DNA from 3 places in the Phormidesmis sp. 146-12 genome. Region 2 is predicted to be linked to each of the others. Evidence: predicted binding sites of a transcription regulator. Region 2 holds the regulator's gene; each other region holds the start of a gene.
What was found. The regulator NtcA, encoded in region 2, controls nitrogen genes in cyanobacteria. The targets are predictions, from matches to a motif close to TTTGTANNNNNNNNTACAAA.
Positions count from the first base shown of each region.

Region 1: ACKFKF_RS23175 (BMP family ABC transporter substrate-binding protein) is a predicted target of NtcA. The motif match lies at 2,363-2,382, and genes of this name have one in related genera.
Region 3: hpf (ribosome hibernation-promoting factor, HPF/YfiA family) is a predicted target of NtcA. The motif match lies at 1,306-1,325, and genes of this name have one in related genera.

Region 1 covers NZ_JBJPHS010000065.1:16,359-21,601, reverse strand. The annotation lists gene ACKFKF_RS23185 (SUMF1/EgtB/PvdO family nonheme iron enzyme) at 1-1,078, shown strand, start outside; gene ACKFKF_RS23180 (formamidase) at 1,285-2,310, shown strand; gene ACKFKF_RS23175 (BMP family ABC transporter substrate-binding protein) at 2,438-3,628, shown strand; gene psbH (photosystem II reaction center phosphoprotein PsbH) at 3,795-3,998, opposite strand; gene psbN (photosystem II reaction center protein PsbN) at 4,089-4,220, shown strand; gene ACKFKF_RS23160 (alpha-mannosidase) at 4,252-5,243, opposite strand, start outside.
Region 2 covers NZ_JBJPHS010000112.1:4,938-10,180, reverse strand. The annotation lists gene ACKFKF_RS29000 (alpha/beta fold hydrolase) at 33-923, opposite strand; gene ACKFKF_RS28995 (hypothetical protein) at 1,015-1,512, opposite strand; tRNA gene ACKFKF_RS28990 (tRNA-Gly) at 1,667-1,738, shown strand; gene ntcA (global nitrogen regulator NtcA) at 2,254-2,925, shown strand; gene ACKFKF_RS28980 (hypothetical protein) at 2,985-3,458, opposite strand; gene ACKFKF_RS28975 (hypothetical protein) at 3,850-4,011, shown strand; gene ACKFKF_RS28970 (carbon-nitrogen hydrolase family protein) at 4,189-5,001, shown strand; gene ACKFKF_RS28965 (cation:proton antiporter) at 5,142-5,243, shown strand, end outside.
Region 3 covers NZ_JBJPHS010000008.1:61,836-67,078, forward strand. The annotation lists gene lipB (lipoyl(octanoyl) transferase LipB) at 439-1,110, opposite strand; gene hpf (ribosome hibernation-promoting factor, HPF/YfiA family) at 1,372-2,022, shown strand; gene ACKFKF_RS05690 (hypothetical protein) at 2,259-2,447, shown strand; gene ACKFKF_RS05695 (elongation factor G) at 2,437-4,518, shown strand; gene ACKFKF_RS05700 (ChaB family protein) at 4,996-5,217, opposite strand.

The sequences.
Region 1 (5,243 bases), on a different contig from region 2:
AGACTATCGATTAGCAAAACAATGTTGGCTAAGGGTTTTGGCAGTTCCTCCACCTGACCCTGATGCGATCGAGGGCATTGAGAGACTTGCCCGGATGCCGATCACTCCGCCTCCCATACAGACAGTCACTCAATCTAACGCTCCTCCAGCATCAACTCGTAGCGCCGTCCCATCTGCCTCCACTTTTGAATTTGAGGTGGTGACCCTTGAAGTTCAAACTTCTGGACTGTTTGGGCGAAATACTGAGTTGGTAAAGCGATCGCGCCGCGCAAAAGCCGAATATTTCCGAGAAGCGTTAGGCAAGAATGTCTTTTTGGATATGGTTTCGATTCCGGGAGGTTCGTTTCAGATGGGTTCAGATGAGTCCGAGCGTGAAAAACCAATTCATACAGTGACGATCGCTCCTTTTTATATGGGCAAATTTGCTGTCACTCAAGCGCAATGGAAAGCGATCGCTGCTCTGCCCAAAATCAATCACGATCTCAACTCAGATCCGGCAAAATTCAAAGGAGCCAATCGACCGGTTGAGAAAATCTCCTGGTTTGAAGCGGTGGAGTTTTGCGATCGCCTGAATCGCCTTGTAGAAGGTCGCCTTTCCCCAAAAATCGCAGGGCTGTATCGCCTACCTAGCGAAGCCGAATGGGAATATGCTTGTCGTGCTGGCACCACAACTCCTTTTCACTTTGGCGAAACAGTCTCAACAGATTTAGCAAATTATTGTGGGCAAGATCGAATGGACTATCCAGGCTCTTATGGAAAAGGGGCAAAAGGAATCTATCGAGAACAGACAACTGACGTAAGCAGTTTTTCGCCGAATGGATTTGGGCTGTACGACATGCATGGAAATGTTTGGGAATGGTGTGAGGATCACTGGCATCCCAACTATAAAGGAGCGCCGCAAAATAGCAGCGCCTGGATTTCTAAGGATAAGGATGCAAATCGCGTGTTGCGGGGCGGTTCTTGGAACGTCAATCCTTGGAATTGCCGTTCTGCGTCTCGCGACAACGGTGTGGCAGGGATTCGCAGCAACTACGGCCTCGGTTTTCGTGTTGTCTGTTCTGTGCCGAGGACTCTTTAGCCCTTTGCCCTCTTGCCCTTTTGCTCTTTACCCTTCTTCTCTTCTGCGCGAAGCGCATCAAATTTTTTTGCGTTTCTAAACTGACCCAACAACCTTGTTGAAATCAGAATCTCCAGCCGATCCGCCCAACGGTATCCCAAAACACGAATCACACCCAAAAAAACATGATAGAAGCTGACAGCAAACCAGAAGGCTGAGGTTAAATCATGAGCGGATTGGGTGGGTTAAACAAATCTCCAAACGGGGTCGTCGTCGGGCTTGTGCAGTTACAGCTTCCCAATGTCGTGACACCAGATGACCTGACAAAGCAGACCGATCGCATCTGTCATCTCGTCGCCAAAGCTCGCCGCAACATGCCCACAATGGATCTGGTCGTGTTTCCAGAATACGCACTGCACGGGCTGTCGATGGATACCAATCCTGAGATCATGTGTCGGCTAGACGGCCCGGAGGTGCAAGCCTTTCAGCAAGTCTGCCGCGACCATCACATCTGGGGCTGCTTCTCGATTATGGAATACAACCCCCACGGCAATCCCTACAACAGCGGACTGATCATCGACGACACTGGCGAACTCAAACTCTACTACCGCAAACTCCATCCCTGGGTGCCTGTCGAACCGTGGGAACCTGGCAATTTAGGAATTCCCGTCTGTGAAGGGCCGAATGGCAGCACGATCGCTCTGATCATCTGTCACGACGGCATGTTTCCAGAGATGGCCAGAGAATGCGCTTACAAAGGGGCAGAAATCATGATTCGTACCGCAGGCTATACGGCTCCGATTCGGCATAGCTGGCAGGTGACCAACCAAACGAATGCGTTTTGTAATTTGATGTACACCGCTTCGGTCTGTATGTGTGGCACCGACGGCACGTTTGATTCGATGGGCGAAGGCATGTTTGTCAACTTTGACGGAACGCCGATCGTCCTGGGCAGTCACCGTCCCGATGAGATCATTACCGCTGAGGTACGTCCTGATTTGGTGCGCGAAGCTCGTCAACACTGGAGCGTTGAGAATAATATCTATCAGTTTGGTCATCGCGGTTATGTGGCAGTCCAGGGCGGCGCACAGGATTGTCCCTACACTTACATGAAGGATTTGGTCAACGGAACCTATCGCCTGCCCTGGGAAGACAGCGTAATTCACAAAGATGGTACGTCCTGCGGGTTTGCGGCACCCACGCGATCGTATCGAGGCGAAGAGTTACCTGATCCATCCCTTGCTAGTCGCTGATTTAACGCGAACCCATGAAACGATGCAAAACGAGACGCTAACCTTTCGATCGACTGTATTGGAGAATACAATCTTGGGCAGAAAAACCGTCTTCAATCACTGAAGCATCCGTAGTGAGGAGAGTATTTTGAGTCACGATTATTTACGTAGCCGTCTGTCTCGTCGTCAGGTGATGAGAGAGCTGTTGGCGATCGGAGCCTTTGGCACCACGTCAAAACTGTGGGGTTGTGCGCCTGCTGCTAACAATACTGCAACCAGTCCATCTCCAGGGGCAAGCCCCGCCGCTAAAGAACTGGTCATGGGCTTCATTTATGTCGGCCCCAAGGATGACTTTGGCTATAACCAGGCCCACTTTCTCGGCAAAGAAGGCTTAAAAAGTCTAAATGTCAAAACCGTCGATCAAGCCAGCGTTCCCGAAACGACCGAAGTCCAGGAAGCGATGCGAAACATGATCGAGCAAGACAAAGCAACGGTTTTGTTTCCCACGTCGTTTGGCTATTTTGACCCTCACATTCTCAAGCTGGCCGCAGACTATCCCGAAGTGCAGTTTTTTCACTGTGGCGGTCTCTACGATGCCAGCAAGCACCCTAAAAATGTCGGCAGTTACTTTGGCTACATTGACGAAGCGCAATATGTCGCGGGTGTCGTCGCAGGTCACATGAGCAAAACAGGCAAATTGGGGTTTGTAGCCGCCAAACCGATTCCCCAGGTGCTTCGCAATATCAACAGTTTTACGTTGGGCGCACGCAGCATCAAGCCGACGATTACGACTCAGGTTGTGTTTACCGGAGATTGGTCACTGCCCGTCAAGGAAGCCGAAGCCACGAATAGTCTCGTCGATCAAGGAGCCGATGTGATCACCTGTCACGTAGACAGCCCCAGAGTCGTGATCGAGACAGCCGAAAGGCGCGGTGTGTATACGTCGGGCTATCACGCCAACCAATCTTCTCTGGCTCCCAAGGGCTATCTCACGGGCGCAGAATGGGATTGGACAAAGGTCTACACCAACTATGTGACGATGATTCGAGAAGGCAAAACCTTGATGAATGGGGGCATTCCTCATCTGCTCAGAGGTGGCTACAAAGATGGCTTTGTAAAAATTTCGCCCTATGGCCCCAGTGTGACTGAGGTGGCCAAAAAAGACGCAGAAGCCGCCAGAGCCAAAATGGAAGCCGGAACGCTGGTGATCTATAAAGGCGAACTCAAGGACAACACGGGCAAAACGATCGTTCCAGAAGGCAAAGATTACGGGACGACGGCGATCGAGCTTGAGTCGATGAATTGGCTCGTCGAAGGCGTGGTCGGCAAAGTGTCCTGATGAGAGTTTTCTAAGCTTTGAGGAATGGGCAATTGTCGGCTCGTCAGCACCGAAACGCAGAGTGAGAGTGATCAACAGTGCCTATTCCTCAAAGATTCTGCCAAAAAAAACCCCCGGACAGACCGAGGATGTGAATGCACTAGCAAAATTTCAAATTGAGCGAAAATCAGCCGCCCAGACTTCTCCAATCGACGTTGACATCATTGAGAAGCAGCGACGAGTTATAAACTTGCAGGATGATGAGCAGGAAGACCAAGAATAGCGCCATGAAAATTCCCATTACGGGAGTCGTGCCCCATCCCGGAACAACCTTGCCGTATTCAGAGTTTAAGGGCTTTAGAATATCTCCCAACCGAGTCCGCTGTGCCATAGCTCCCCTTACTTAATTGATTGTTTCGATAGAATGTGTAAATTCTTTGTAATAGTATAGAGGAATCCTTCTCATAATTTGAATCTGACTATGGAACCCGCAATAGCTCTTAACATTTCGATCTGTGCTGCGATCGTCAGTCTCACCGGATACGCCATCTACACTGCCTTTGGCCCCCCCGCTAAAGAGTTGGATGACCCGTTTGAGGATCATGAAGACTAATTAAGTTTGATGTCGATCGATCAACGGCTTCTCATTCCCTGTCTCCCTTTTGAGATGTCTTGACTGAGAAGCTTTTGATTTTCCAGGGTTCGATCGGGTTTGAATCGGGTGAAACAAACTCCTCTAAAAGCGTTACTTCGTTAAAGATTGTCAGACCCAAATCACTGTGTAAATTCGGTTCTGCGGGTTGTCCGTGACATTCATAGCACCGGAGGATGTATTCTTCTGGGTTTGCTTCAGACTGCTTGAATGCGCTGAGAATTAGATTTTTGGATTGGAGATTTAGAAGGGACGCGATCGCCGCCAAGGCGCCGTCTGGATTAGAACGATCAAGCTTCAAAATGGTCAACGGTTGGTTGAGTTCTCGGCTTTGGCGATCGGTTTGGGCGATTTGCCAGTTGCCAGCGTGGGGATAGAGGGCGTAGGTGAAGGTGTGCAGTCCCAAGTCGGCTTCTGGATCAGGAAATTCTGAACCGCGCAGCAGCGTCAGGCGAATTTGACCCGGTTGGCAATCGTATCCCTGTTTGCAGTCGCTCAAAACGCTTACGCCGTAATCTGCCTGACTCAAATCAGCCCAGCCGATCGCAGACACTTCCCATTTGGCTTGGTTACGATCGTTCTCAGGTTTTGTCGTCCTTTGAATGGCTCCGCAGGCGATTTCGTAAGTTGCAACGTCAGCGTCCAGATTCAACGGAAAGGCGGCTTTGACTAAGACGTGGCGTTCTTGCCAATCGACCAGCGTAAACATCTTGAGAACAGCAGAATTTGGCTCCAGGCTGTAGCGTTCGTAAAAAACCGATCGCCCGATTTTTCGCTGTAGAGAAATACTGGATTGAAAGCGCTGTTGAGAACCGTTTGCGATCGAGATTAGTTTGGCTGGTGGAAGGGGATGGCTGGCGTAGTTGGGGTCAATATTCCACGCATCCCAGTATTGTCCCTCGTCTCGAAAAGCCTGAAGCTGGTTGCCCTGTCCGTTAAGAACTTCGCGCTGCGCCACCTTGTCAAACACACTCGATAAGTTGC
Region 2 (5,243 bases):
CATCCGTCTTTATAAAGTTCTCAGTGTCGTCCTCAGAGTTTTTTCTGGGCCAACCATTCCAACACCTGAGCATTCACGACTTCGGGGCGTTCGTCATGGGGACAGTGCCCCGTATCTGGGATGCCGACAAATTGCACATCATGGGTGTCAGTGAGCGATCGATAAATCTCAGCGCCTGCGATCGGTGTCCAGGGATCAGCTTCGCCCCACAACACCAACAGCGGCACCTTAATTTTAGGAAACAATTCCGTTGGTCGAGGGCCAGCCGGAGCCGAGAGAATCGACGCAAACACTTTTTGGGCACCCGGATCGCAAGACGGCTCGTGCAGCAGATCGACTAACTCGTCTGTAATTGCATCAGGATCGCGATAAACCTGCTTGAGACTGTTGCGAATTCGAGCTTTTTGACGGACGCGATCGAAGAGCCATGGCCCAAACGCTTGAGAACTCACAACTTTTGAGAAAGTACCCATGATCATCCGCAATGGCAGATTTAACTCTTCAGGTCGGTGATTGAGTCCTCCAGCAGGATTGAGCAACACGCCCCCAGCCGAGATTTCGGGATGTTCGGCTAACAGCATCAGACAGAGCAAGCCGCCGATCGAGTTACCGACAAATACGGTAGGCTGCTGAATCTTGGCGGCCCAAAAGTCGCGGATCAACTCGACCCAAAGCTCCAGGTTATAGTCCAATTCAGGCTTTGAGGAACCGCCAAACCCCAGCAGATCGAGAGCAAACACCTGGTAGCCAGCCTCAGCGAGAACGGGAATATTTTTGCGCCAGTGTCCGATTGAGGCCCCAAATCCATGAATTAATACCAAAGGCTGGCCTGTCCCCATAGACACATAGCGAATCTGATGCCCTTGCCATTCCCAAGTTTGTCGCTCAAAAGTTGCTGGAGTCGGAAGTTGCTCTACTGTCACGGTTCGTTTTGTGAAGTTTTCTTAAGACTTCTCCATCATAATATTTCACGTCTAAATTTTCAGCGTCCAGCGCGTTCTGAGTTAAAGCCACCTACTTTCCTGATTTCTTTAGCTCTGATGGCGACTGGAGCGCCTGGTCAAGAACAACGCGAGCGGTCTCGGCTTGAGAACGAGCTTCTCGGTAGCGCATGTTGGTCTGAGCATAGGTTTTGAGAACCTTGAAGCCTTCTTTGAGGCTGTTGATTTCTTCTTCGCTGACTAGCTCATCCGTAAAGAGAATGTCGATTTGTTCGCGAACTTGCAGCGCTTCAGAGCGTGATTCTTGAGCCTTGAGTTTGAGGGTTGCCAGACTGCTAAGAACCTGAACGGCTTGATTGAGGGCATCTTCATCACTGGAAGCGATCGCGCCTTGATCTTTAATTTCGATAAAGTGCTGCGGCCCAAAGCCATCCGTTAGCTCGGTGGGCAGTTTGCCGTCATCCATTAGTTCCATCAGTTGATCCATTGCCTTCTCGCGAGCTTTGGCAGAATCCTTACCAGAGACCGTGAGAATGACTTCGGGACTTTGAGCAAGCGTGTATTGAACCATAAAAAGTAGGAGGTAAGGAGTATGGATGTTCTTTTTTCATCCTTCTACATCCTATATGCTGAGAAGCGATGCGATTTCCTGATTTCCGGCTTTTTGGTTTTTCAGGCTTGACATCTCTATGAGTATCTGCAATAGTAGAACTTGTCCGAATTTTGCGGGTATAGCTCAGTGGTAGAGCGTCACCTTGCCAAGGTGAATGTCGCGCGTTCGAATCGCGTTACCCGCTTTTTAATTAAAAATTTTTTAATCCCAGATTGATGAATTCTCAATGCAAGAGTTGAATGTCTTCGACTAAAAGGCAGCACCCTAAAAGTCTCTAGAGCTTTCGGTAAATTAAGCTCCTTGACGCTGGGTAATACCGCTCTTCAACACGGTCATCGTTCTGAAATCTTCAACTCACAACGTACTTTTTGACAAGCTTATTACTGAATTGATCTTTGAATCGATCTATTGATTAATCTATTGACTTCCAGCCTGATTAAAATGGGTAACAGATCTTAAAAATCTTCAGATGAACGACGAATTTAAGCTCAAACCTTAAGCAATTGTTAGAGACTTAGCTCAATTCCTGCAAAAATTCAACTACCTGGCAGAATAGTGTAGTATCGAGCACAAAAACTGCTTGAAGAGTAAGTTTAAGTGTTCTAAAGTCATCAATCTCTTACAGATCATCTGACAGCTAAGTAAAAACTGTTGCCAGGTCAATCAAGAGAGTTTAGGAGCACGAGTTCGACAAGGAACATGGTAGTGACCAAAGAGCGACCACTTGCAGCATTATTTCGCCAGATTGGGGGCGGTGCCTTTCCACCTGTCGTTGAGACGTTTGAGCGAGGCAAAACGATCTTCTTTCCAGGCGACCCCGCAGAACGAGTTTATTTTTTAGTCAAAGGTGCCGTCAAGCTTTCGAGAGTCTATGAGGCGGGTGAGGAGATTACGGTTGCCTTACTGCGAGAAAACAGCGTGTTTGGGGTGCTGTCATTGATCACCGGGCAACGCGCCGATCGCTTTTATCATGCGGTTGCATTCACATCAGTTGAGTTGCTGTCTGTTCAAATTGAGCAGGTTGAAAAAGCACTCAAAGACAACCCTGAACTCTGTCTGCTGATGCTGCGAGGGCTGTCGTCTCGAATTCTACAAACCGAAATGATGATCGAAACGTTGGCGCATCGAGATATGGGGTCGCGTCTGGTGAGTTTCTTGCTGATTCTCTGTCGCGATTTTGGACTGCCCAGTCAAGAAGGGATCACGATCGACCTCAAGCTGTCTCATCAAGCCATTGCAGAAGCGATCGGCTCAACGCGGGTGACCGTGACTCGTCTGCTGGGAGACTTGCGACAGGACAAAATGATCTCTATTCACAAAAAGAAGATCACCGTCCACAATCCAGTCACCTTGAGTCAGCAGTTTACCTGATCGCTAGCCAGTCGGCGAAGCCTGAAGGCGTACAAATTTCAGGCTTCACACCTCGCCTATTACCAATCGTCTTCTCTAAATAGAAATTGACCTTCTGAATTGAGGTAGGGTGACTTCCAGCGGGTCAATTCTTTATCAGGGCAGATGTCTAGTCCTTCTCCCACGCCGTAGGGGTGCATTCCGCAGACTAGCACGTTGCCGTTGTAGGCTTGCCCATGATAGTGACGACAGCCGACACAGATGGGGTGTTGGTTGAGCAGCGGTTCTACAGTTTGCATCATCGGTTGGGCAGCTTCTCCGACCATGCCTTCAAACCCAAAATAGGCTTCTAAAACGGGGTTGACTAGCTCATTAATGTATTGGTCAATCTCATCTGTAAAGGTATTTTGTGCCTGTGCCGAAAGCTCGTCAGAAAGCTCTACAAACACGTTGACCACTTCTGTCACTTCTCTCGACACTTCAACAAAGAAGCCTTCGATGTGATCCGCGATCGTTTCTAACAGTTCAGAAAAATCTTTTTGCCACTCTTCCATAAGGTTCTCACCGGGGTTGCGTTCCAAAAGGGATGGATGATTGAGCGTTGATTCCCTTGTGTGAGGCTGCGCTAGATGGCTAAAGATTCCTACCATCAAAGGGTTCTATCCAAGGGAATAGCTTCGCTATCATAGCGCAAACTTTTATGGTTCAATCCGGTCAAAAAGAAGGCGATCGCTTTCTGATTTTGCGATTCTCACTAGCCCAAACGCATTGAGAAGATTCAGTGATTTCAGAAGATTTGCAAAAGACTATAAATCAAAAAGTTTCTTCATATGTTCACAACAATTATGCAACAGATTACGCGACAGAAATGCTGCTATCGCTAGAGGCATTGAGTTAGCTCTCTTGATTAGACTGAGCCTGATTCTAAATTGGGAGACGCTCGTTGTGAACAATTCGATCGTGATGATTTTACTCTTGGGGCTGCTGCTGATGATGCTGATTGCTCCTTTTTCAGCGCTATCTCTGGTGATGCTGGTAGTGTTGGTTTCAGCGATCGGCTGGACAGGTTGGCAGCTAATCCGGACGTTGGTCAAAGGAGACGCTTAACTCAAAACAAAAAGCAGGGATCAATGGGTTTTCTGTGGCTTTAAAGTATGAATAGGTCGAGAGTCTCGATCGCCTGATGCTTTTGTTAGATGACATCTGCAAAATTTTCTTGCAATTAGGGGACGGCTCAAGATCTAAAATGCTTTTTCTACCTACCCGTTATTTTGAGCTAAACCCATGAAGTCTTACCTGGCTGCTGCAATTCAAATGAACAGTCTGCCCGATTTACACAAGAATCTGGCGCAGGCAGAAGAACTAATCGATCTCGCGGTGCGTCGAGGAGCGGAACTGGTTGGGTTGCCAGAAAACTTTTCTTTTTTGGGAGACGAGCAGGCAAAACTAGCCCAGTCTGAGGAAATTGCTCAAGAGAGCGAAAAGTTTCTCAAAACAATGGCGCAGCGTTTTCAAGTCACGATTTTGGGCGGCGGTTACCCTGTCCCGGTTGGCAACGGTAAAGTCTACAACACCGCTTTGCTGGTCGCCCCCAATGGTCAGGAAATCGCTCGCTATGAAAAAGTACATCTTTTTGATGTCAATTTGCCCGACGGCAACACGTATCGCGAGTCGTCGATGGTCGTTGCTGGCTTGAGAATGCCGCCCGTCTACCCGACCAAAGAGCTAGGCAACCTGGGGCTGTCAGTCTGCTATGACGTGCGATTTCCAGAAATATATCGTCAACTATCACAGATGGGAGCAGAGGTGTTGTTTGTCCCCGCAGCGTTTACGGCACACACGGGCAAAGATCACTGGCAGGTTTTGCTACAGGCGAGAGCGATCGAGAATACCTGTTATGTGATTGCCCCCGCTCAAACCGGACGACACAATACGCTGCGTCAATCCCACGGTCACGCCATGATTGTTGACCCCTGGGGCGTGATTTTGGCAGATGCAGGCGACACACCAGGAGTAGCGATCGCGGCGATCGAACCCGCCCGTCTCGAACAAGTCCGCCGCCAAATGCCCTCTCTCCAACACCGAGTCTTTGTCTAGAGCGATGAAGGCTTTTGACTGAGTTCTGACTGAGTTTTGAATTTCTCGCTCACTCCTCACTCCTCACCCCTCACTCCCCACTCCCCACTCCACAATGTAAAGAAGCTTGTACCATTGGAAGGGACGATTTTGAGTGAACCATGATCGATCCCTTCGCCTGGATAACGGCTTCTATTTACGATTCTGTTTTTGTCATCCCTCCGATTTTGGCGACTGCCGCCGAGACTGAAAATCCTTCTCTC
Region 3 (5,243 bases), on a different contig from region 2:
GCAGACTAGGCCGATTCAGGCTTTGTTAATCCGAGAAGGCGGATTTTGTTCTCGTAGCTGCGGTTTGAACCGCCAAGCAAAAAGTTTTGTCAGTTAACGTGAATTCGACAGAGTTTTTTCGCTTCGTGATTCAGCACTTTCGCCCCCCAACCCCCCAATCTGGGGTAGGGTTGATTTATTCTAGGGAGAGAAAAGCGAACAGCCGATTCCCTCATTAGTTGCTAAGAACCATCCAAATGAAAGAATCAGGGTTTTGGGTTTCCTTGATTTTCCCTTAATCAGAATGAATCAGCCCTACCAATCTGGGGGACTTCCGGATGGGATTTTTTGCTCAAAGTCCCCCAAACTTGGGGGATTTAGGGGGCTGCCCGGAGCGATCACCGCAGCGAAGGATTTTATCGAATTCACGTTCAGTTAACTAGCACCGACCCATAACCTTTATTCAACCCATTCCACCTCAAAAACCTCAGCAAAAGCCTTCACCACATCGGGCTTAATTTGTTGAACCGTGATGCCTGGAATGAACTGTTCTAAACTACCCACAGGCCGGTCAGGAATGCCACAGGGGACAATTTGATCAAACCCCCGTAAATCAGGGCAAACATTCAGCGCAAATCCGTGCATCGTAATCCAACGGCTGACTTTGATGCCGATCGCTGCTACTTTTCGCCCTTCGACCCAGACTCCGGTTAAGCCAGCAATTCGCGTTCCGCTTAAGCCATAATTCGCCAACGCTTGGATGATCACTTCTTCTAATTGGCGCAAATACCAATGCAAATCTTTTTGGTAAAACTGCAAGTTCAAAATTGGGTAGCCCACCAATTGACCCGGACAGTGATAAGTTACCTCGCCTCCTCGCTCAACCCGGTGTAATTCGTACGCTGTTTGGGTGGGATCAAACTTCAAAAAGTCGAGTGTTGCGCCGTGACCCAGGGTGTAAACGGGAGGATGTTCTAACAAAATCAAAACATCGTTTAATTTAAGATTTTCTTTACGTTCTGCGACTAGCTTTTGCTGCCAGGCCCAGGCTTTTGAGTAAGGAATGAGACCGCAATCGTACAGCACACAACAGCGCGTCAAAGATAGATTTTCTAAAGGTGAAAAACTCACAAGCGATCGCAATCTTACCTTTAATATAAACGAATTCTAAACGGCTGACGTATCCCAACGTAAATACTATTTACAATGTCTTATTACAATGTCTTAGAACCGCTGAGAAATCAAGGGGAGTTACTCCTAAATTGCCCTTAGATCACAACAGAAATCATCAAGAATTATCACAGGATGCAACACATTCTAAAGAGGACTGTCTGCCAGAATACAAAGTGTTAGGGTAACAGTAACACCCAAATCTTTAAGGGGAGAGCCTCTATGAAGCTTGTTATCCAGGGCAAAAATATCGAGATCACTGAACCGATTCGTGAGTATGTCAACCAGAAGATTGAGAAGGCTGTCAGCCACTTTCAAAACCTGACCACCGAAGTTGATGTACATCTATCTGTTGCTCGAAACCCCCGGATCACGCCCAGTCAAATCGCTGAGGTGACAATCTATGCCAATGGTGCCGTTGTGCGCGCCGAAGAAGGGAGCGAAAGTCTTTACGCCAGCATTGATATGGTTGCCGACAAGATTTCTCGACAGCTTCGCAAATACAAAGAGAAACGCTACGATAAGCGACACGAAGCCAAAACATCAGAAGTTCTAACCGATCAACCTGTTACCGAATTGTCCCTCGATCGCACCCCCGAACTTCCCGCCACTGTTTTACGAACCAAGTATTTTGCGATGCCACCGATGACGATCGCAGAAGCGCTAGAACAATTGGAACTAGTTGGACACGACTTCTATATGTTTTGCAACTCAGAAACAGGCGAAATTAATGTCGTTTATGAGCGAAATCATGGCGGACATGGCGTGATTCAACCCCGCAAAAACAACGGACACACTCACTCTAGTAAAAATGGAAAAGCCCACACAAACGGTCATTCAGCCGTCGATCGCGAAGGACACGCCGTAAGTTAGCGCCAAGGATTCCAAATCTCTAACGTTAGATCCCTGACTTCTTAAAGAGGTTGGGGATCTTGTGTTTGATAAGCTGTTTTATTGAACTCAGTTGTCATCACTTCAAAAACAACTTTATTAAGATAAACGGTTAATTTGATCACAAAGCGATCGCGCTACTCCATAATTCAGACATACCAAATTTTCTTCGAGATCAAAGCATTGATTGACCTGATCTGTTTACCTGATCAAAGGTTTTGCGAAAATTTCTGATCGACCAATCCGTGGATGAAGGATGTCGTCACTTTCTAGCTTTGCCCAAATTCTTGATCCAGCTTGGACAACCTTTAAGAAAAATTCGCCAATCGATCGCAGACTGCTTAATTTTTGAGGCAGTTGAGATGACTTACTTTTCTTTTCTTCACGGAGGAATGTATGAGCGATAGACTATCATCGGGTTCCCGAAGCGTTGCGATCGTGGGGCCCTATTTAAGTGGAAAAACAACCCTTCTCGAAAGCCTTTTGTGGGTGACAGGCGCAACGACTCGCAAAGGCAATGTGCAAGATAAAAATACGGTCGGAGACAGTGCCCCAGAGGCCCGCGATCGTCAAATGAGTGTCGAAGTCAACGCTGCCAGCACCCAATACGGCGGCGTTTCTTTTAATTTTCTCGATTGTCCGGGGTCAGTCGAATTTTCTCAAGAAACCTACAATGTGCTGATTGGCGTGGATGCCGTTGTCGTCGTGTGTGAAGCGGTGAGCGATCTCTTCGAGTTACCCGCAAGGGGTCGCGTTCTTAGCCTTGCGCCCTTATTCAAATTTCTCGACGATTGGGAGATTCCGCATCTAGTTTTCTTCAACAAAATGGATCGGGCTGATGTCGATTTTATGGAGGTTTTGCACGCACTCAAATCGATTTCTAGCCGGCCTTTGGTGCCTCATCAATATCCCATTGGGCGGGGCGAAACGCTCACAGGCTTTATCGATTTAGTCACCGAGCAAGCCTATCACTATCATCCCGGTGCCCCTGCTGACCGCGTGCCGTTTCCCAAAGAATTAAAGGAACAAGAAACGATCGCTCGCACTGAAATGTTAGAAACGCTGTCCAATTTTGACGACCATTTATTAGAAGAACTGCTCGAAGACATTGAGCCACCCGAAGCCGAAATCGTTCAAGATCTCAAGCTGGAATTGGGCGCGGATTTGATTGTGCCTGTGTTTGTGGGAGTTGCCGATCGTGATTTTGGCGTTCGTCCTTTATTGGATGCTTTGGTACGCGAAGCGCCCGACTCCGAAACGACCGCAGAACGACGCGGCATTATTCTCAGCGCCAGTACGCCGTTGGCTCAGGTTCTCAAAACCTACTTTACGCCTCAAGGGGGAAAGCTCTCGCTGGTACGGGTTTGGCAAGGCACGATTCAAGATGGCACAGTCCTAAACGGGGTGCGAGTCGGCGGCATTTATCGTCTAACCGGGCAACATCAGCAGGGGTTACAGTCCGCTCAGGCGGGTGAAATCGTCGCCCTGGGACGCATGGACGGCATCAAAACGGGCGATACGCTTACCTGTATCGAGGCCCAAAACGCGACGGAGTTGCCCAAAGCCGAGCAAATCGAACCCGTCTACGCCCTCGCCATCAACGCCGAAAAACGCAACGATGAAGTCAAACTCACCGGAGCCTTGACCAAACTGTTAGAAGAAGATCCTTCACTACACTGGCATCAACACGGCGACACCCACGAGATTATTCTCTGGGGTCAAGGCGAAATCCATCTGCAAGTGGCGCTCGATCGCCTTCGTCGCAAATACAATCTGCCCATGTGTACCCATTTGCCGCAGGTCGCCTACAAAGAAACGATTCGTAAATCCGCCACCTCTCACGGACGCTACAAACATCAGACAGGCGGACACGGACAGTTTGGCGACGTGTATTTGGATATCAAACCCATGTCACGCGGTCAAGGCTTTCAGTTTGCCGAAACGATCGTTGGGGGAGTCGTGCCCAAACAGTACATTCCAGGCGTGGAAACGGGGGTACGAGAATATCTAATTCGCGGCGCGTTGGGCTTTCCGGTCGTCGATGTGGCAGTAACTTTAACGAATGGGTCTTATCACAGCGTCGATAGCTCAGAGCAAGCCTTTAAGCAAGCGGCCCGATTGGCGATGCAAGAAGGATTGATCAAGTGTGAGCCTGTTTTACTCGAACCGATCGTGCGGGTGATTCTCTCAATTCCGACAGATTTCACCTCCAAAGTGCTGCGGCTGGTGAGTGGTCGGCGCGGTCAGGTGTTGGGTTACGACGCAAAAGCCGATTGGCAAGGTTGGGACGAAGTGACCTGTCTGTTACCCCAGGCGGAAATGCACGATCTGATTGTGGAACTACGATCGCTCACAATGGGCGTGGGTTCTTTTCACTGGCAACCCGACCACCTACAAGAAGTCCCTGACAAACTGGCGGAACGAGTTCTCTCAACGCTGGGAAATGGCAAAGAGAACGGTCGATCGCACAGCCATTAAACCTGGATTTTAATCTGGATTCGATGAAGTTTTTTCGCAAAGTTCTCTACTCGTGGGGGATTTAGGAGGCTGCTAGATTAACAACCGCAGCGAAAGATTTTATCGAATTCACGTTAATGTCAATTCGATGAGAGTTTTTTCGCTTCGTTGTTCACGGCTTCTGCCCCCCAACCCCCCAATTTTGGGGGACTTTCAGAGAGGAATTCTGGTTCAAAGTCCCTCACTCGTGGGGGATTTAGGGGGCGTTCCTGGATCTAAAAGCGAAGCGAAGCGTTCATCGAACTGACGTCACGTTAAAAGCGATCGAATCACGCGCTTGTTATAGAAAACTCAATCAAAAAGGGAGAGCGATCGCCATTCAGCAAAATCGTTCTCCCTTTTTTCAATCCAACGAATTTGAAATTTCTCCTCAACCAATTGCAGAGCAAATGCCCCTAAAATTCACAATCTAAAAACCAAAATCAAAAAATCAGAAAATTAACCAACTTCAACCACTGCCAGACAAACTTCTTGAGAGATGCCACTGTTTAGACTTACGGCCTGGTTTCTGACAGCGCTCCAAGCGATTTGATGAGCTTTGGTCTCTTCCCCATACCACTGAAGAGCAGAGTTAAACGCTACTCTGTAAAAGTGTTGAGCCGTCTCAGAAAGCTGATTGCGAATGCTCGCAGGTAACTCCTGATTGTTTTGGTACGACATCCTAGCCGCCTCCGGTAAGTGAGATA